Regions from separate parts of the Paenibacillus sp. FSL H3-0302 genome, predicted to be linked through region 2. Evidence: riboswitches for the same ligand, from Rfam matches in the RefSeq annotation. Region 2 holds a riboswitch; each other region holds the start of a gene.

What was found. A riboswitch is a leader RNA that binds a small molecule or an ion and turns the genes downstream of it on or off. The one in region 2 is predicted to bind cyclic di-GMP.
Region 1: linked by a shared signal. The riboswitch ahead of MHH50_RS10615 (DUF6612 family protein) and the one ahead of MHH50_RS02465 (choice-of-anchor A family protein) in region 2 are both predicted to bind cyclic di-GMP.
Region 3: linked by a shared signal. The riboswitch ahead of MHH50_RS01930 (anti-repressor SinI family protein) and the one ahead of MHH50_RS02465 (choice-of-anchor A family protein) in region 2 are both predicted to bind cyclic di-GMP.

The regions. Positions count from the first base shown of each region.
Region 1 is NZ_CP150284.1:2,427,692-2,434,237, forward strand. It holds gene MHH50_RS10600 (Cof-type HAD-IIB family hydrolase) at 1-322, shown strand, start outside; gene MHH50_RS10605 (DUF4179 domain-containing protein) at 475-2,088, opposite strand; gene MHH50_RS10610 (RNA polymerase sigma factor) at 2,072-2,590, opposite strand; cyclic di-GMP riboswitch class I at 2,794-2,885, shown strand; gene MHH50_RS10615 (DUF6612 family protein) at 3,003-3,851, shown strand; gene MHH50_RS10620 (NADH-dependent flavin oxidoreductase) at 4,006-5,127, shown strand; gene MHH50_RS10625 (CapA family protein) at 5,206-6,222, opposite strand; gene MHH50_RS10630 (FprA family A-type flavoprotein) at 6,492-6,546, shown strand, end outside.
Region 2 is NZ_CP150284.1:553,903-560,448, reverse strand. It holds gene MHH50_RS02470 (alpha/beta hydrolase) at 658-1,593, opposite strand; gene MHH50_RS02465 (choice-of-anchor A family protein) at 1,740-4,037, opposite strand; cyclic di-GMP riboswitch class I at 4,146-4,236, opposite strand; gene MHH50_RS02460 (hypothetical protein) at 4,626-5,123, shown strand; gene MHH50_RS02455 (ASCH domain-containing protein) at 5,323-5,736, opposite strand; gene MHH50_RS02450 (DUF3221 domain-containing protein) at 6,088-6,432, shown strand.
Region 3 is NZ_CP150284.1:432,656-439,201, forward strand. It holds gene odhB (2-oxoglutarate dehydrogenase complex dihydrolipoyllysine-residue succinyltransferase) at 1-268, opposite strand, end outside; gene MHH50_RS01925 (2-oxoglutarate dehydrogenase E1 component) at 321-3,188, opposite strand; cyclic di-GMP riboswitch class I at 3,659-3,743, shown strand; gene MHH50_RS01930 (anti-repressor SinI family protein) at 3,771-3,926, shown strand; gene MHH50_RS01935 (helix-turn-helix domain-containing protein) at 4,034-4,363, opposite strand; gene MHH50_RS01940 (TasA family protein) at 4,533-5,141, opposite strand; gene MHH50_RS01945 (signal peptidase I) at 5,232-5,822, opposite strand; gene MHH50_RS01950 (hypothetical protein) at 5,824-6,546, opposite strand, start outside.

The DNA.
Region 1 (6,546 bases), 1.9 Mb from region 2:
TGACGAAGCTGAACGTGAATGGCGTACTTGGACCCATGAGTACAATATTTTGCGCAGTGGTGAATTTTTCGTTGACTTGATGCATCCGGAAGCCTCCAAGGGCAACGCCTTAAAGAATCTGGCTGTGAAGCTGGGAATTCCGCAAGAGGAAGTTCTTTCGATCGGTAATTATTTTAATGATATTTCTATGCTTACATACGCGGGTATGGGCGTTGCGATGGATAATTCTCCGGTTGAGGTCAAAGCGGCAGCGAATGCTGTCACGGGGTCTAACAACGAGCATGGTGTGCGAGATGCGCTGGTTAAATATTGTTTATCTTAATAATGGAAAGCATAAAGCGGACTTGAGTCCGTTCTATGCTTTTTTTGTTGTGAAGGAAATAAAAGAGAAACATAAACAGAAATGATTTTATCCATAAATAATCCGCCCTTAGGATTAACTAGAAAGGGCGGGACATAGATTAACTTCCTGCATTAAAGTTTAATTTCCTCGTTCCGGCTAGGATCGCTATATTTATAGATTCCAGGGTTCAGTTCGATTTTTTCGTCGAAAGGGATATCTTTGTAGCTATCAATATTAGTTCCTGTAGATATCATGCCCTTAGGTGTAATTTCAGGCACCACTTCTTTGCCATTAATCCGTAACGTAGTTTGGTTAACGCTTTTGAAGCCAGAAGATTTGGATGTTGATTCGACAATCAAATTTTCGCCCTCAGTATAGTAAGTGAATTCAATTTTTAACCCATCGACATCAAGTGAAGTGAACTGCTTTTCTTCTTTAGGTTTGTTTATAGTGATCCAATTCTTAGTAGTATCACGTTTCTCAATGACAGCATCCTTTAATATAAGTTTCATTGGAACATCGGACCAGTCATTATACCATTCCGGAGATTCGAATTGAAATAAATGCTGGTAGCTTTCGGAATGATCTCCCTTCAAATTCCAACCCCCAGTGATTGTTTGATCACCTATAACCAACTGAGCGGTATTATAGTGGACAATTCCTTTTTTAAGCGAATCATTTTCATCTATTAGAATTTGGATATCTAAAGGGGTAACCACTAGCTGATCTAAGGTTATGCCGGTCTTTTCTTGAAATTCAGGACTGTTATACAGTTTCTTAGTGTAAATCGCCTCACTTGCTTTTTGTCCATCTGCTTTAAAATCGAACTTCCACGTACCTGAAAATCGTTTCGCTTCTTCAATGTAACTAAAATGAAGACTAGCTTCCTTCCAATCTGATTCAGTTATATTGAAAACCTGTTCAATAAATAAATCCGATCCTTCGTTAGGCATGATGGTTGGAATTGCTTCATTCTCTTGACCACCAGTACTAACTACCAAATGTGGGTTACCCCGTCCTAAGTCAGATGGTGATGCAGCGACTTTGTAACGGATAATGGTTTGATTGGAAACATATCGAACGGATTCGATTTGAAGGCTTGGATATTGCTTAACTCCAGTATTGATAGTATCCCCTGCTTGATGATTAGATTGTAAGGGAATATTCCGATCACTGTAAAAAATGAGATTCCGTGCTTCAAACCTGTAGTCCTTTTTATCATCCTTTAATGTATCGGGTGTCTCATATACTCCAATGAGTTTCTGGCTTTCAGGATCGTATTCTAAATAACCGTATACCTTTGCCTTGGCACCGGATTCACTAGTCATGATGTTTTCCTCTGTAGCAAATCCAGTATATTTGGATAGATCAGATTTAGTATCAAGTGATAACAGCATTTTCATTTTTTCTCCATCAGTTACAACACCGTTCAAATTCATTGTTACTCCTGAACTGGAAGTTTGAAGATTATACTGTTGACCGATGCCGTTATTTAATGCATTGCTCACACTTCGACCACCAATTTTATCCCAATTAATCGTCATACTAGCGAATACAGGAATGGCTACAAGTAAGAGGCAAGAGAAGACAATACTGATAGGAATAACCTTTTTATTAGACCTAGGAGTATTCTGGGAGGCATGCAGATTTCTTTGACGTGTATAAGCTTCTTGTTTTATGGCAGTCCACATCAAATCATAATCCGGTCGGGGAATATGTTTATCTTTTTCAATATACAGACTCATTACTATTCAGCTCCTTTAGTTGGGTTCCACCCATTCTATTTAGTATTTTAAGTCCCTTGTTCAGTCTGGATTTTACAGTTCCTTCGGGTATGCTCATAACTTTAGAGATCTCGGGTACAGTCAATTCGTTTATAAAACGAAGGACTACTACCATTCTGATTTTGTCGGAAAGCTGACTGTATAACCCTTGTAATTCTTTTTTAGTTTCCTGTCGATCCAAACGTTTTTCTACAGGGTTTGATTCCTCAGACCTGGATAGTAAATAATTACGTACTTCTTTCATCCACCCCGTCTTACGCCTTTTGATCACACTGTTGCACTCATTCGAAGCAATTCGTAAAATCCAAGCTTTCAAGTTTCTTACCTTCGACTTATCCGCTAAGATAACTTTTACAAATACCTCTTGGGAAATATCCTCCGCATCTGCCTGATTTTTCATTAAGTAGTAACAAAAATAATATACTTGTTCTTTATAGAGCTCGAAAATTTCCCGGTCACTCATTTTGCTGCACCCCCTGTCTTTACTGTTCTCATTAATAAGACTTATAAGCGTATGTAATCGTTCATTTTTCATTTTGATTGTAGTATTTCTTCTGAGTATCATAGCGAATTCGAATGGAAGATAAGTCGTTTACAGGTAATTATAACCATGATAAAATTAGCGGTGGGACATGCGTCCGTAATCTATTAAAACTAATTGAATGTCCGCGTTAAAGGTAAAATCATCGAAAGATGATGACACAAAGCCATGGGTCTAAAGCCTTTCGACAGAAGGAAATGATCGCCAGGCCGCCATAGGGATGTCTTATGAAGCATAAAGGATAGCTCTAAGAATATGTAGTCTATTTTGAGCTCTTTTATTATTTCGACCTATACGGCGTTACATTATCGCAAGGGGCCGAAAGGGGAAGTACATGAACAGTTTTTTCAAAACAATAGGTACTAGTTTGGCAGTAGGTGCTTTATTGCTGTCCGGAACGATCGGATGGATGTCTAATCCAGGAGTAGTGTCAGCAGCTACCTCAACAGTAGTAACCGCGGATCAGATGATCAACAAAGTAACGGCAGCCTCCAAAGCAATAAAGAATTTCCATCTGGATGTGACCAAAAAACAGGATATTCAAAGCGGCGGGGTGCGTATCAGCAACACCAACACTCTGAAGCTGGATATCAACCGTCTGCCGAATTTTGCCGCAGCAGGCACTGTCGCTAGTAGTCTTTTAGAAACATCGTACAGTCTATATGCCAATGACAAGGAGTTTTACTATCTTGTAGACGGAAGTGAACTGATCGATGAATCTGAAGATGAAGGTTACGACGATGACGGGGAGCCAATCGATCCTGATGCACAATATTGGCTTGGACTGGAGAAAACGGAATGGGATGCCTTTTACTCTAAAGGCCAATACGATCCTGTTTCCATGCTTGATTCGGTCAAAAGTTATAAAAAATCCATGAAAGTCAGCACTGCTGGCGCACAAACAGTCTTACAATTCACGGTAACCGATCCGACAGCAGCTAAGGGGATAATCAAACTCTATGACCAGGAGAACCTCTGGGATGGAGAGACAGTTCAACCCAAAAGCGTAACGTGGAAATTATTCGTCAATACTAAGACCTGGCAAACGGAAAAGCTGATAGTCGATCTGAGTTATGTGCTGGTAAGTGATGGAGCCAAAGATACATACACCACGAAAATCGAAGCTAAATATTCCAAAAATAATAAAGGTGCAGCCATTGTAAAACCGGCCGAACTAGAATAATAAGGACGATTCATAACGAGCGAAAAGCGCTGTTCAGCGGAACAGCGCTTTTTGTTGTATCCAACAGCAGTTCTTTATTAGTTGACAAGAATAAATCATTGCTGTAATTTATATGTATGCGCATGTATATAATAATTTATCTAAATATAATTTAATGAAAGTTGGGAAAAAGATGATAGCACTAGACACAGCATTAACTTTTCGCAGAGGGCTGACATTAAAAAACCGAGTGGTTATGGCTCCAATGACCACGCGAATGAGCTTTTATGACGGTGTAGTAACACAAGATGAATTGAAATACTATTCGCTAAGAACGGGCGAAGTAGGTGCGGTCATCACTGCGGCAGCAAATGTACAAGAGGGTGGAAAAGGATGGGAAGGTGAACTTAGTGTTTCCTCCGATGAATTTATTCCTAGCCTCAGCCGATTAGCATCTACTATTAAACGAAATGGAACAAAGGCTATTTTACAGCTATTCCATGCAGGAAGAATGACAGATTCAAAAATATTGCGTGGCGTACAACCCGTTTCCTCCAGCGCCATTGCTGCCGAACGCCCGAATGCAGAAATTCCAAGAGCATTAACAGAAGATGAAATTTTCGGTGTAATTGAGGATTTTAAAAAAGCGACTCAACGTGCTATTCAAGCTGGATTTGACGGGGTAGAAATTCATGGAGCAAACACATATTTAATCCAACAATTCTTCTCTCCACACTCCAACCGTCGTGAAGATCAATGGGGCGGAAGCTTAGAGAAAAGATTTAATTTCATTAACCAATTAGTGGATGCAGTTATTGCTGTCGTTGACAATTCAAAGGTTAAGGATTTTATTGTCGGGTATCGTTTTTCTCCAGAAGAATATGAAGAGCCTGGAATTAAAATCACCGATACCTTTTATCTTATTGATAAATTAGCTGATAAAAAGCTGGATTATCTGCATATTTCATTAGGGGATTTTAAGAAAGTATCTGCATCAGAAGATTTTAAAGAAAAATCAATCCTGCAATATGTACATGAGAAAATCAATGGCCGTGTACCTTTAATTGGGGTAGGAGATATCCGTACCAAACAGGACGCAGAGGACACGTTGACAAATGCTGAATTAGTAGCAGTAGGACGATCTCTTATCATTGATCCTCATTGGACAAGTAAAGTGCTGGAGGGTAAAGAAGATATCATCAGAAGAGTACTTGCTGATCAAGATAGAGAAGAACTTGTAGTAGAGAATGGTATTCTAGAATTCCTTAAATTAATGATGCCTGATCGTTTACGCTAAACCCAAACACAGTTTTGAGGTCTAAATCTATAACGTTCCGCGGTAAATTCCGCGGAACGTTATTTTTCTGTAACGACTCTATTCCCTCTTTAAGATTGTTGTCGTATGTTTCAACATTCGATTCATGAGATTTCGCCGTTCTGTTTTTATGTCGGTGTCGCTTCTCTTTAATGCGTCGCGGATGGGGATGATCTCTGTAATTTTCCTGCCGCTTTTTATTCTTCGATCTACACAAGTCGGGATGTAACCTACGTTAGTTATACTCGTGTGTCCTTTTTCATCCTTCTTTATTTTAAGCGTAAGAATGATACCGCTTTGTGTATAAGGAATATTCATTAGTTTAGTCGAAACAAAATTCCCCAATGAGTAAATAACGAATTGTTTTTTTCCACGAAGCGCTAACGGTTGAAGAACATGTGGGTGAGACCCCAGTATGATGTCGGCGCCATTTTTAAAGAAGAGATTGACCAGCTCTTTTTGCCTCTTGTTTGGAGTGTAACGATATTCGCTTCCGAAATGCAGATAAAGCAAGACTAGATCGACTTTCTTTTTTAAATCTCGAATCTCCCGAATGATCTTGGGCGTAGATATCCGGTTAACCAGCCATGGCTTACTCACTGGTACAGGAATTCGGTTGGTTCCTGCTGTGTAGGAGAGGATGCCAATCGTAATTCCTTTGACGTTTTTAATAAGCGTTCTCTTGGATTCTTCTAATGATTTAGCTGTTCCCGTGTGGTCGATTCCATTACGGTCCAGAACTCGTAACGTCCGAACCAGACCCGGGGCACCATAATCCATGCAATGATTGTTGGCCGTTACTAATACGTCGAATCCGGCTTCCTTAAGTGCAGGGGCCAGTTCGTCTGGACATTTGAATATCGGACCGCCTGATCGGGGACTTTTCCGGCATTCGGGGCCACTTCCAGCAAAGGTGGTTTCGAGATTGCCAATCGTCAAATCAGCCTGTTTCAGATAAGGAGCTACTTTTGCAAACAGGGGGCTGAACGAATAGGTTCCGTCAGGCTGTTTAGCATCCGAAATAATATAACGTTTGACCATTAGATCTCCCACAGCAGCTATTTGTATTTCAGTCATGGATATCCACCTTTTTATTATTTTCATTAGGATATGGCATAAAGTTGTTATGGGTTATTCTTTCTTTAAGGCGAAGTGCAAACATTTGTGTGGCTTTTTATTTAAAATGTGACTCAACGCATAATCACTTTATTTAGATCGTCTAAATTTAAGGTATTCATTTTTTTCAAACTTTTATAATTTGATTCAAATCCTCTTTTTTGTTTGGCAGCCATAATAAAATAAGGTTGTTGATAAACATTATCAATCAAACATTGGAGGTTAAAGAAATGAGTACACAATTCAAAAAAATCGCCGAGGATACTTACTGGATAGGCAAAATCG
Region 2 (6,546 bases):
ATTTTCAGTTGAAGTTTGTAGCGTTTGCAAAAATATCCAACTTACATTTTAGCCCATTTGCACCGAGATCGCCCATCTCCTCTGGTTTACTAGCTTTTCCGGAATAATTCACAATTAACCCAATTTAAGTTACTTTCAAAATCTAAGCGCCCCTTATCGAGGTTTGTTCCTCTCTAGAATCAAATAAACCTTATCTTGGAATTCATTATTATATTTGCCTTTTAAACAATAGTGTGTTATATTTATATGGTATTTGTTTTTCGATATATTGAATATCCCCACCAAGAAGATGTCAGGCCGACTATTATACACATCGGCATTTTGGACAAAGAGGCTTTATGTTTTCTTGCAGTACTCTTCCTTTTTATGAGATTAAATTCGAAATATAGCATTCCGATTCACACTGGCGCGGTCAATGGAGCCGCAAGGGCAAAAGAGAGGTAGGGCTTTTGTCGTATTGGAAGGATTATTCTCGCCACACGGCTGCTGGAAATAACAAGGAATTAAGACACCCGTTACTCACGAACGGCGGGGGATGAATATAACGAGAAAGCATGACGGTACGATCCTTATTCAAGGACTACGTCATGTGTGGAAAAATATAGGCGCCCGATAACCGCTACCTAGCGGATATCGGGCGCTGTCTACGTTCAGGACTTATTTTACATATCGACTTACAAAAGCTGTTACTACATCTATATACCCCGCCTTATCCGTATCATAAGACAATCCATGCCCCGCTTGCGGTACTATGAGCCTCTCTTTTGGACTCTGGCATGCCTCATACAATTCATTCATCATAGCAAAAGGTACAAAGTTATCCGCATCCCCATGAATAAAAAGAATCGGAGCCTTCGCTTTCCGCACTTGTTTTAATGCAGAGGCTTCACCAAAGCCATACCCCGCCTTCAAGCGGGTGATTAGACTTGCACTTTGAACGAAAGGGAAACTTGGCAAGCGATACATTCGTCGTAGTTGGTAAGATAATTGTGCTTTTACTGAGGTATAAGCGCAGTCCGCAACAATAGCTTTTACCTGCGGCGGAAGATCTTCCCCTGAGGTCATTAGCACTGTAGCACCACCCATAGAGACACCGTGAAGCACAATTTGAGCACTAGGCCCAGTCTTTTTAATCATGTATTCAATCCATTGCAAATAATCTTTTCGTTCCGGCCAACCAAAACCAATGTAATCCCCTGCGCTATCTCCATGCCCTCTTGCATCGGGAATTAGGATGTTAAAGCCTAAGTTCTCGTAGTAGATTTTGGCGTACGCCCCCATATCCTTTGCTTTACCTGAATAACCGTGGGCTAGAATGGCTGTGCGTCCCGCAGCACGATTAGATTGGAGTAAGTAACCTCTTAATTTAAGTCCATCTGCAGATACGATCTCAATATTCTCGAAGCTCTGGCGAGAGACCCAATCCTTCCCCTCCCCCCAAGAAGCTCCGGCAACCGGAGGATCAGCCTTCAGATTAGGATTATTACTTAGAAATACCTTTGGCGCTCGTTTAATAGCAATACCATAGAAGAAAAATCCCACATAGATTAGAATCCCTATGATGATTACAGCGCTAATAATGAACCATATCAATTCGCCTTCGCCATCCCCTCTTCATTTCTTTTCCAACAAGAGTATACCATCTACTTAGAATGCACCAAACTATCGCAATCATGACATACAAATAGAGCCGCCATCGGAACACTCCCGAAAGCGACTCTATGTTGATCTACCCTTTATTATTTATTCTTTTTGGAGAACTTGGTTCTCATTAATAATCCGATAAGTGCAAAACCTAAACCTGCTACGTAGTAAGGTGCAGGACTTGATTCACCCGTTTTTGGCAATTCCTTCACAGGTGGCTTTCCTAATGGGATCGTATCGTCCACTACGATGATTTCATCAGGTGTTGGTGTTGGCGTTGGTGTCACTGCCGGTACCGGACCTAATGGGATCTCATCATCATCAACAAGTACTTCTGTGCTATTCGACGGTGTTGGTACTGGCGCTGGTGTCGGCGAAGCTACAGGCCCAAGCGGCACGGGATCTTCTGCAAGAACTATAGTGCCAATTACGGATGATGGCGTTGGTGTCGGGAACACAGAAGTCTCTGGTGTCGACGTTGGTGTTACCTCTGGCGTTACCGTCGGTGTTGGTGTTGCTTCAGGCGTTACCGTCGGTGTCGGTGTTGCCTCTGGTGTTACCGTCGGTGTTGGTGTTGCCTCAGGCGTTACCGTCGGTGTCGGTGTTGCCTCAGGCGTTACCGTCGGTGTTGGTGTTGCCTCAGGCGTTACCGTCGGCGATGGCGTTGGCGTCGCCTCAGGTGTTACCGTCGGCGTTGGTGTCGGTGTTGGCGTTGGCGTCACTGTCGGCGTCGGTGTTGGTGTCGGCGTTGGTGTCACTGTCGGCGTTGGTGTCGGCGTCGGCGTTGGCGTTGGTGTCGGCGTCAGCGTTGGCGTTGGTGTCGGCGTTGGTGTCGGCGTCGGCGTTGGCGTTGGTGTCGGTGTTGGCGTCACTGTCGGCGTTGGTGTCACTGTTGGCGTTGGTGTTGGTGTCACTGTCGGCGTTGGTGTTGGTGTCACTGTCGGCGTTGGTGTCGGCGTCGGCGTTGGCGTTGGTGTCGGCGTTGGTGTCGGTGTTGGTGTCGGTGTTGGCGTCACTGTCGGCGTTGGTGTCGGTGTTGGCGTCACTGTCGGCGTTGGTGTCACTGTCGGCGTCGGCGTTGGTGTCACTGTCGGCGTCGGCGTTGGTGTCACTGTCGGCGTCGGCGTTGGTGTTGGTGTCACTGTCGGCGTTGGTGTCGGTGTTGGTGTCGGTGTTGGCGTCACTGTCGGCGTTGGTGTCGGTGTTGGTGTCACTGTTGGCGTTGGCGTCGGTGTCACTGTCGGCGTCGGCGTTGGCGTCGGTGTTGGTGTCGGTGTTGGCGTCACTGTCGGCGTTGGTGTCGGTGTTGGCGTCACTGTCGGCGTTGGTGTCACTGTTGGTGTTGGCGTCGGTGTCACTGTCGGCGTTGGCGTCACTGTCGGCGTTGGTGTCGGCGTCGGCGTTGGTGTCACTGTCGGCGTCGGACATGGTGTTGGCGTCGGTGTCGGCGTTGGTGTCACTGTCGGCGTCGGCGTTGGTGTCACTGTTGGTGTCGGCGTCACTGTCGGCGTTGGTGTCGGCGTTGGTCCGGGTTCATCACCATCGTATGGATAGTGGTGAAATTCACCACCACCAGTACCTTTGAGTGAAGCCGCCACTAAAGTACCGTTAATCTGACCATTAATAAAATCAACATGAGCATAGGGGGCAAGTATGCTTCCCATTACACCTATGCCTGCCATATCAAGATACGCAGCTTGGCTAAAGTTAAGCAAAATTTTCTTGCTGTTCAACACGTTATTAGGTAGAAATCCGAAGTTTTTCATTTTTACGTTAGAACCATCAATATTAATAATTGCAGTAGATCCTGAAGGAACATTTATTGTAATTCCGTAGGTATTAGAGACGTTATCTCCTGAAACATTAAAAACATTGACCGCAGGATCTGTACCTGTCAGGGTAAGGCTGCCATATTGGTACACTGTTGTTCCATTCGCCGGCAATGCTGCAAGTTCTGCTGATTTGTCCTTCAAAGACTGACCTACGGCTGAAAAGTCAATCGTACTCCCCTGTCTTTTTGTACCACCCTTGAGGAGCGTTACATTCCCTGAAAAATCTCCCCCGTGCACGATATTCCCATAAACAGTACCTCCGTTGAAAGTAAGATTCCCTCCAACAACAAGTGTGTCAGTCAGGGAAACCTCTGCAGCGGTCAACCTATCTCCAACACTATAGTTGGTTAAGTTAACGTTACCTCCAGCAGCAAACCTTCCTTCCGTATCCGAAACTGTTGTTATATCCCCTAGAATAAACACGTTGTAGACCGCTGCAATTCCCAATGTAGAAGAACTACTAGCTCCAGCAACTCCAGCTCCCAATGAGGAAAGCCCACTACCTACCGTCAAAATCCCAGCTAATACAAGCGAGAGTAACGGTTTTATTCTTCTTTTCAAATGGCACACCTCCTAAAACTATGATTTATATTAATCAGAATAATTACCAGAAACTCTAAAGGACCTAACAACAAAAAAGACCGCCAAAAAGAAGTGGAATTCCCTTCTCATGGCAGTCGGACGGTCATTGTGCCTTTAAGACACTTTAGACTCCTGGACTTTGCGTCCCGCCCTTTCAGACGGTTTGCTATTATCATGACTATATATATGTATTACACTGCAAGTCCAGAACTGGTAGCTGAAGCATTCTATCCAATAACAGTCTATGACTTTTAATACTTTTGAATTAATAACAGTTTAGCTCCCGACACCCACAATTGTCAATCAATTCCTTTCGATAATTCCCCGCATTAGTACCACACAAAAAAAGCGCCTAAAGGCGCTTCGCATAAGGTTTTTCATTAAATTTTAAAGTAACTGTATATAGCCCAATATGGATATCCATAAGGGAACACTCAGAATTAAACCAAAAAACAATCCACGCTGGAGGCTGCCCTCTTTTTCCATCATAATTCTCCTTTATGTGCGTTAGATACATTAATTTTTATTATTACAATTTTAATATAATTTATTCTTCGTTATTTAGTTGTGAATTTAATCACATTGGATAAGCTGTTTAGAAATACCATTGATTATTTTTGGAATATCGGGGTAGAATACGAATATACGTTCCTATTAGAGGTGATGAGATTCATGCATAGAGCAGAAAGCAGGGACAACATGCTGGTGAAATCTTATTTATTGCTTCCGATGATTTTATCAGCTTTCGAACGGGACTCCGCCATTTTATCTACACACTTACGAACACCCGCCCCTTATCTGGAGGTTCTTGGAACAGCTGCTGCAGTAGCTACAACAGATCTAAGGGATGTTCGTGCAGAAATGAGAAGACGGGGAATCAAGGTGTATGAGCAAAACAGACTTAATACGGGAATTGAAGCCAAGTATATATGTCGTGGCTATCATGAACGAATGCTGCTGTTGAATGACATTGTTGCGGCTCAAGCTGCCATCCATATGCGCAGATACCTAGGGCTGGATATTTCATCTTTTAAGAGTTACGAAGAACAGTACCAGATTAAGTAAAGCTGTATAGAAGCCGCTGCGCTCTCTCCCCCCAATCAATTAGTGAACAAAAAAATAGGCCTTACCATGGGAGTTGGCAAGACCTGAGAGAGATATACCACAAAACACTGGGGGGTGTTTGGTGTCTCTAATATATACCTCGAACCTGAAAAATAGCTGATAGGCACATAAAAATTACATTAAAAATATTGTTCGCCGTTCAGAAGTGATTAGAGTGCTCCCACAAGCTTAGCCGACCTTTAGCTGGAATTGGATGGCTTAATGGATGAACCCCTTCAAGCTTCCAGGCAAACCGTCCTTCACTATAGTCGCCAAAATCATATTCGTTCCCATTGATCCATTCCCTTAAATCCACCTCTGGAGTAACCACATAACATCCCGCGAGCTGACCTGTAGCAATAATAGCTCCTGTCGGCAAATTATTCGCTGTATAGCCATGTTTCGCCAATACTGATTTGTACGGTTCCTGTTCACAAATCTTTTTGTCAATCCTCATTCCGGCATGGATGCCTAACTCGCCGCGGTAGGCTGTTCTCCATGAACGAGTTTCAAACTCTTTTTCACCAAGAGCAATTAAGGTCGCCCAAGGCTGCCGTATTGTTATACACCGCATGATATTTATCCCCTTTGTTTATGTTGGACGTTTGTCACGGATGCCACGGATCTCGATCTCGCGTTGTGTAATCTTGCTCACCTTGACCTGATAAATAATCCCAACCGTTTGGTCGATACTCATTTCCATCATTGATCGCCTCTAAAATAAGAACATTTATTTTTATTATATACAAACAAAAGTTCTTATGAAAATATCAATACTACAGGCATTCACCTGTAACTCCCCAGAATCAATAAAGGTCGTCATAATGGAAAGGCTGCTGTTTATTCTTATATTGGTAATGTACTAAATGCTATGCCTGTGCAACCGATTTTAAACTAATGTCGTAACCACTGGAGGGGAAGGTCCATGATTCAAAAACCACGTACTACTATTAAATGGACTCTTATTTTTGTTTTTTTATTATTCGTCACCGCCTGTAGTAAGAATAATGAAGTTTTGAAAGGAATTGTACACACAATAGATGTAGAAAATAAAAGAATTTTAGTAATTTCTGAATTAAAAGAAGAAGACTTGAACAAGGAATACAAGGAAATTCTCGAATCTAATGAGTACTCTCAAGCCATTTGGGTAAATAAAGTTGCACCTTCTAAATATAAAAAAGGCGATGAGATTAAAGTGTTTTTTGAAGTAAGTGATGATTCATTCCCTGCACAAGTTACCGCCAAAAAGATCACCAAAATCAAGAATTGAGCAAAAAGAATAGAATCTACTATAAAGAAGCGGCGTCTCCAAAGGGACGGCGCTTCTTTGTGTAGATTTAAGGAGAAATCCATATTTATAAAATTACTCTGTGCAAAAAAGTGA
Region 3 (6,546 bases), 120 kb from region 2:
CTTCGCTTGCAGCGGCCCGCGGCGTACTGCCGCTTGCGGCTCCAATGATGCCGATGGCTTCGCCAACGGCTACGTTCTCGCCCGCTTGACGCAGGATGGTGGAGATGACACCCTCCACCTCTGCACTAATTTCCAGATTGACTTTATCCGTTTCCAGCTCAGCGAGCACATCGCCTTGACCTACCGTGTCGCCTTCTTTAACCAGCCATTTGTAGATGGTTCCTTCGGATATGGATTCTCCCAGATCGGGTACTAAGATTTCTGACACAGGCCGTTTCCTCCCCAAACATAATGGTTTACGCTATTGTGATACCGTCCTCTTAAGAGGACGGTACAGCCGCTTGTACGTTCGAATTTGATTTTAGGGCTTCTGTTACAATTCTACGTTGTTCGAAGCTATGCACATCTGCATAACCACTGGCCGGGCTGGAACGTTCCGGACGGCCGATATATCTTACGCCGGCATTTTTCGGTGCGATGGCGCGTAACCGAGGCTCACTATAGCTCCAGCCGCCCATATTTTTCGGCTCTTCTTGCACCCAGACAATTTCCTGAAGGGAGCTGAAGGAGTTTAAATGTTCGCTTAGCTCCTGTTCCGGGAACGGATAAAGCTGCTCTAGGCGAAGAACATGCAGCCATGACCAATCCTTATCCGGTGCTGCTTCCAGTTCTGTTTGGATGTCGATAGCGACTTTACCGCTGCAGACTACGAGCCGTTTAACTTCATTTGGTTTCTGGCCAAGCAAAGATTCAGCTAATACAGGCTTGAATTGTCCTGAAGCCAGCTCGGTTCCGGCAGAAGTGCTGCGCGTATTCCGAATGAGACTTTTCGGCGTCATAATGACTAGCGGTCTAGCATCTTCCTGCCCGCATAACGCTGCTTGGCGCCGCAGCAGATGGAAATATTGCGAAGCGGTAGTCAGGTTAGCGACCGTCCAGTTCTCCTCAGCGGATAGCTGCAAGAACCGTTCCAGCCTACCGCTGGAGTGCTCAGGTCCCTGTCCTTCGTAGCCATGCGGCAGCATGATGACGAGATTGCTGCGCTGTGTCCATTTGGCGCGTCCAGCGGCAATGAACTGGTCAAAAATAACCTGACCCGCATTGGCGAAATCACCATACTGTGCTTCCCAGATTACGAAGGTTTCCGGTGCAAACACATTATAACCATATTCAAAGCCTAATACTGATGCCTCTGACAATGGACTGTTGTATACGCCAAAGGAGGCACGGGAATCGCTTAGCTGATGCAGCGGAGAGAATAAATCTCCTGTTTTACTGTCGTGCAGCACCAGATGGCGATGTGCGAAGGTTCCGCGCTGGGCATCTTGACCGCTCAGTCGGATGGGCGTTCCATTTTTCAGAATGGTAGCGAAGGCTAATGTTTCAGCTAGTGCCCAGTCGACCTTTTCACCCTCATTCAGTGCATCTTTACGACGTTGTAAAATGCGCTCCAGCTTCGGATAAACCTGGAATCCAGCAGGAACCGTCAACAGTTCACGATTGATCTCCTGCAGGCTGGAGATGGATACCGCTGTAGTGTTTGCCGCTGCGCGGTCCGTTTGTAGAGGAATGAAGGCTTTGGGTTCTTTTTTCTTATGATTGCCTTCCTTCATAGTATCGTACGCACGCTGCAATACGCTTTCTGCTTCAGCATTCATCTTTTGTACGTCTTCGGCGGTAAGAACCTTTTCGTTTTTCAGTCTCTCTGCATAAACCTTGTAGACGGTTGGATGATTGCGAACCTTGCCGTAGACAATAGGTTGTGTGGTTTCAGGATCATCCATTTCGTTGTGACCATGACGGCGGTAGCCGATGAGATCAATTACGAAATCTTTTTTGAATTGATGGCGGTATGCGCTAGCTAAACGTACAGCTGCTACGCAGGCCTCTGGGTCATCAGCGTTGACATGGACTATTGGGATTTCATACCCTTTGGCGATGTCACTCGCATAATGCGTAGAACGGGAATCTTCACTTTCAGTCGTAAAACCAATTCGGTTATTAACAATGATATGGATCGTCCCACCATTTTGATAACCTTGAAGTTTGCCGATATTAAGCGTTTCTGCAACAATTCCTTCACCTGGAAAAGCAGCATCGCCATGCATCAGCACCGCCATAGCTTTACTGGTATCAATCTTCGGCAGTCCTGCAGTGCTCCGATCTTCTTGTGCGGCACGAGTGAAACCTTCCACGACAGGATTGACGAATTCCAAGTGACTTGGGTTATTCGCTAGTGTTATTCTTGTGCGTACGGTTTCTCCTTCACGGACAGCACGGTCTGCACCGAGATGGTATTTCACATCACCTGTCCAACCATAGTTAATGCCTGTGGAGCCTTCGGAAGGGAAAAGCTCCTTGTTCGGAGAATGATGAAACTCTGAAAATATGATATCATAAGGTTTGCCCAAAATATGTGCAAGAACGTTGAGGCGGCCGCGATGCGCCATGCCCATCAAAATATGCTCCGCACCGTCATGTGCAGCAGCACGTACGATTTCATCTAACATCGGCACAAGAGCATCATTGCCTTCAAGACTGAAACGCTTCTGACCTACAAAAGTCTTGTGGAGGAAGGTTTCAAATTGCTCTACCTGAATCAGGCGGTTCAGGAGCTCTTTGCGTTCTGTATTATTTAGGGGTGCTGGTGAGCTGGTGGATTCTGCCTGTCTATTTAGCCATTGCAGTTCTTTTTCTTCATGCACATGCCCGAATTCATAGGCGATAGTCTTGGTGTATGCCTGACGCATACGTTGCACGGCATCCCATCCGGTATGCACATCATTCGGCGCATTTTCCCATATAAGCGTGGCAGGCAGTGCGATCAGGTCTTCGCGGGTCAGCCCATAGGTTTCAAGCTCAAGATATTTTGCCATGGGATTCTGATCGCGTACCAGCGGATCAATTTCAGCGGCCATATGGCCATATATACGAATATTGGCGATTAGCTTGGAAGCTCTTACTGCTTTTCTAAGCCATTCGGTGTCTCCCGAGATGCGCGGCTGAGGAGCCGGTTCGCTATCCGGAGTTAGGGGAGGAGGTCCCGAATTTGTAAAAAGCTCGCGATAATTATTTTCTACGGTGGAGGGATCTTTCACAAACTGTTCATATCTTTCTTGAATGTAGCCTAAATTGGGTCCGTAATACTTACTCCAAATGGATTCGTTATAGGGCTCTTTGGCTGCCATGAATACATCCTCCTTAACGGATGAACTCCATACGTGACATTTTGTGTCAACGCTTACTGGAGCTGTGATGATTGCGGTTTCATTTCTCATCTTATTGTGCTACTTTCGGCCACTGTAATCAATTCATTCTTTCGTCCAATACGTTCGCAAAATGGTATGGGTTAGCTTGTTCTAATGAAAAGAAGGGTGTTTCTTCTCATTACCCATTCTAAAGGCCTATTAAAATGATTCTATTATCCTTATTTTTAACTATTAGGTCAGTAAATATTTATTTTGCTAGTACAATTTATTTTATGTAACGGACGAGTATCGTGATAATCGGACAAGATCTTTGAAAAAAAATCTTTTATTTTTCGTTTTTAAAATAGAAAGTAACCAGGAATCGACACACTTTTCCGCTTTCTTTTTGTATAATGTTATTGCAGATAGTAATTTTATAGTTTTTTAAGTAGATCCTTTCGTGAAAAGGGTCCAGTAAAAGGTAAACTTGCCGAAAGGCAGGGGCACAAAGTCGCGGGTCTAAGGTAGAGATACTATGACAGCCGGATTGCCTGGGGACGTAAAATCTTAGGGGGAGATTTTTTGGAAAAGTCCAACCAGGGTAGCAACAGAGAACAGCAGTTTATTGATCTGGATCAAGAGTGGGTACATTTATTATTAGCAGCTAAGAAGGCTGGCATTAAGGCAGATGAAATCCGCCAGTTCTTTCATGAGAAAACTGTGCAGATCGTGCAGTAATACATTAGAGGGGTTACATATCGAAAAAGGGCACAGCGGTTCTTCGCTGTGTCCTTTTTCGATATGATTTAGTAGAAGAGAGGATCGTACCAGATTAGTAGGAAGTATTAATCCTTTTGATCGAGCTTCCATTTCTGATAGTCCAGAAATTCTTTGAATTCGCGTTTGCTAATGCCTGAGTCCATAGCTTCCTGCACCAATCGGAACCATTCCGAATCTAAATGTGATTCCTCTGCATCATTGGGTTCTCCATAGAGTAGGGCATGAATGGATACCTGAAGCGCGTCAGCGATTTTTTCGATAAACTGGATGGATGGATTGGATTGGATGTTTCTCTCCACGTTGCTAAGATACGACTTAGCTACATCTGCTCTGTCCGCAAGCTCAGATAGGGAGAAACCCTTGTCTAGGCGGAGCTGCTGGATACGTTGGCCCATATTCTGTGGCACTATGCTGACGCCCCTCCGTAATTTTTGTTATTAGTATAGCAAATATCAATAAATCGGACAAAGTTTATTGTAAAGAGAAGAGCAGCAATCTGCTTATCCGTGGCCGGATTCAGGATCTGCTGCTCTTCGAGTATTTTATTAAATTACTTTATTGATCTTAGTAGTCTTTTTTCGCACCTTGTTTAGCTACGAAATCCCAAGTCAGTGTTAAGCTATCGCCTTGGAAAATATTTTGATCTTGGTTATTTTCCACAAATTCGAATTGGACGGAGAAGCTGTCGTTGGTACCGGCTTTAATACCGGATGCTTCGGTAAAGAGTTGATCCCAACCTGTATTTTTTACGAGATCCGGATGCTGACTTTTTAAAGCAGCAAGTGTAGTCTCATAAACTACATTTTCAGGAGAGACGATAGGTACTCCTTTATCATTATTTCTAAGGAATTTAACTTTAATGAACTCGGCTAAATCCAGGTAGTTATCTCCTTTAGCATCCGTGATTTGAGTCGATGTATTCAGAATAATAGATCCGATATCGAGCGAACCATCGTTTTTCAATTTGAAGGATTTAGTTACAGTATCACCTGGTTTCAGGTTAGGAATATTAACGATGACAGAAGGGTCGGAGTTCAGATCGAGCGTGCCCGCTGCGAATGTAGCTGTGCTTTGCGCAGTGTCGCTAAAGTATGCGAAGGTTCCTCCGCCGATTAATGATAAACCCAGTGCTGCAGATGCTACGCCAAGACCCAATGTTTTCTTGATACCCATAATAAAATTCCTCCTCAAATTTGTGTTTGAATTTTTTATAAAATTTATATATTGTATCTTCCGGTTCGTAAGCGGAAGTGGACAATCAACTTAGGGCTGTGTTTCTGTTGGGGGCGGTGAGGCTGGCAGTAGGGCAGCATTTTTCTTTTCTAATGCAGCTACAGCCTTCCAAGAGGTATACAGAGCATAGAGCAGAAGCATCAAGCCAGGCACGATCATGAGGACTACACTTCCAGCTTTGGAAACCGCGAAATTCATAGCGTAACCGACATAGGGTACAGTGACCCCGGTATACTGAGCTACAACATTCACAGAACTGGTAGGGTTCATGTCGGGCGCGTCGTTGTTATCGCCTTTAGTGCGATAAACAGCTTCACCAGTAGCGTTATTGACGGTCGCTTCTACAATTCGGTGAGTAATGAGCAGATTATCTTCATTCCTAAAGGTGATGACATCGCCTGGTTTGAAACGATTCATATCCCCTCCGGGTTTTAATGCGACAATTGAGCCTGTCTGAATTCCTGGTTCCATCGATCCTGAGAGTACGGTTTTGATCTCATATCCGAAGAAAGCAGGTTCACCGCCGGAGGCCTTGGATAACACTACGGCTGCCACCAGCAGAATAAAGATCACAAGCATTAAGCTCGATAGGGTATTATTGATAATTTTTTTAATTCGCATCTTATTCTCCACCTTTCTCAGGTTGAGGGTCCGAAGGAGCTTGGGTTGCTACCGGCGGGGTAGTCGTACTGTCTTCCGCCTTTGGCGTCTCTTGTGGAGCCTCTTGCTGAGGGACATCTTTTGGAATTGTGAGCTCTTCGTCAATTTCCGGCTTTACCGGATCAGTGGCTGGGGCTTCAGGTTGTTCTTTATTTGGGGCTTCCGGAGCAGTTTCGCCTGATGTTGGAGGGGTTGCCTCAGCTTTCGCTTTATCCTCGGCTTCTTGTTGCTTTTTCTCCTCAGCCAAACGTTCTTCTTCTTTTTTCGCTTCTTCTTCTTTCTTTGCTTGCTCTTCTTCTAGCCGAGCTTTTTCAAGCTCTTCTAGTTTTTGCTCGCGAGCCTGACTGATCAATTGGAGTTTATCTTGAAGGGTAGTGATACCTGAGGTTGCCGATTCTTTATGGTTAGTCAATTCGGTATTTAGAGCTTCATAAGATGAGGTGAGGTCGCTAGAGATCACGCCGTCTGGTTGAGTGAAGGTAATCAGGAGTGGCAGTGGCTGTGGGAACTCTCCTTCGCGTAATTCAAGTTGTCCATAAACATCACTGGTAACTACCGAAGCGAATGGAAGACCGACATCGTGTATGGAGGTTAGGTAACTAATAACTCCATTTAAGGAAGCATTCAAGGATTCCGAGATCACACCGCTTTGATTTAGGCTGCTTTGTAAATCTCTGAAAAATTG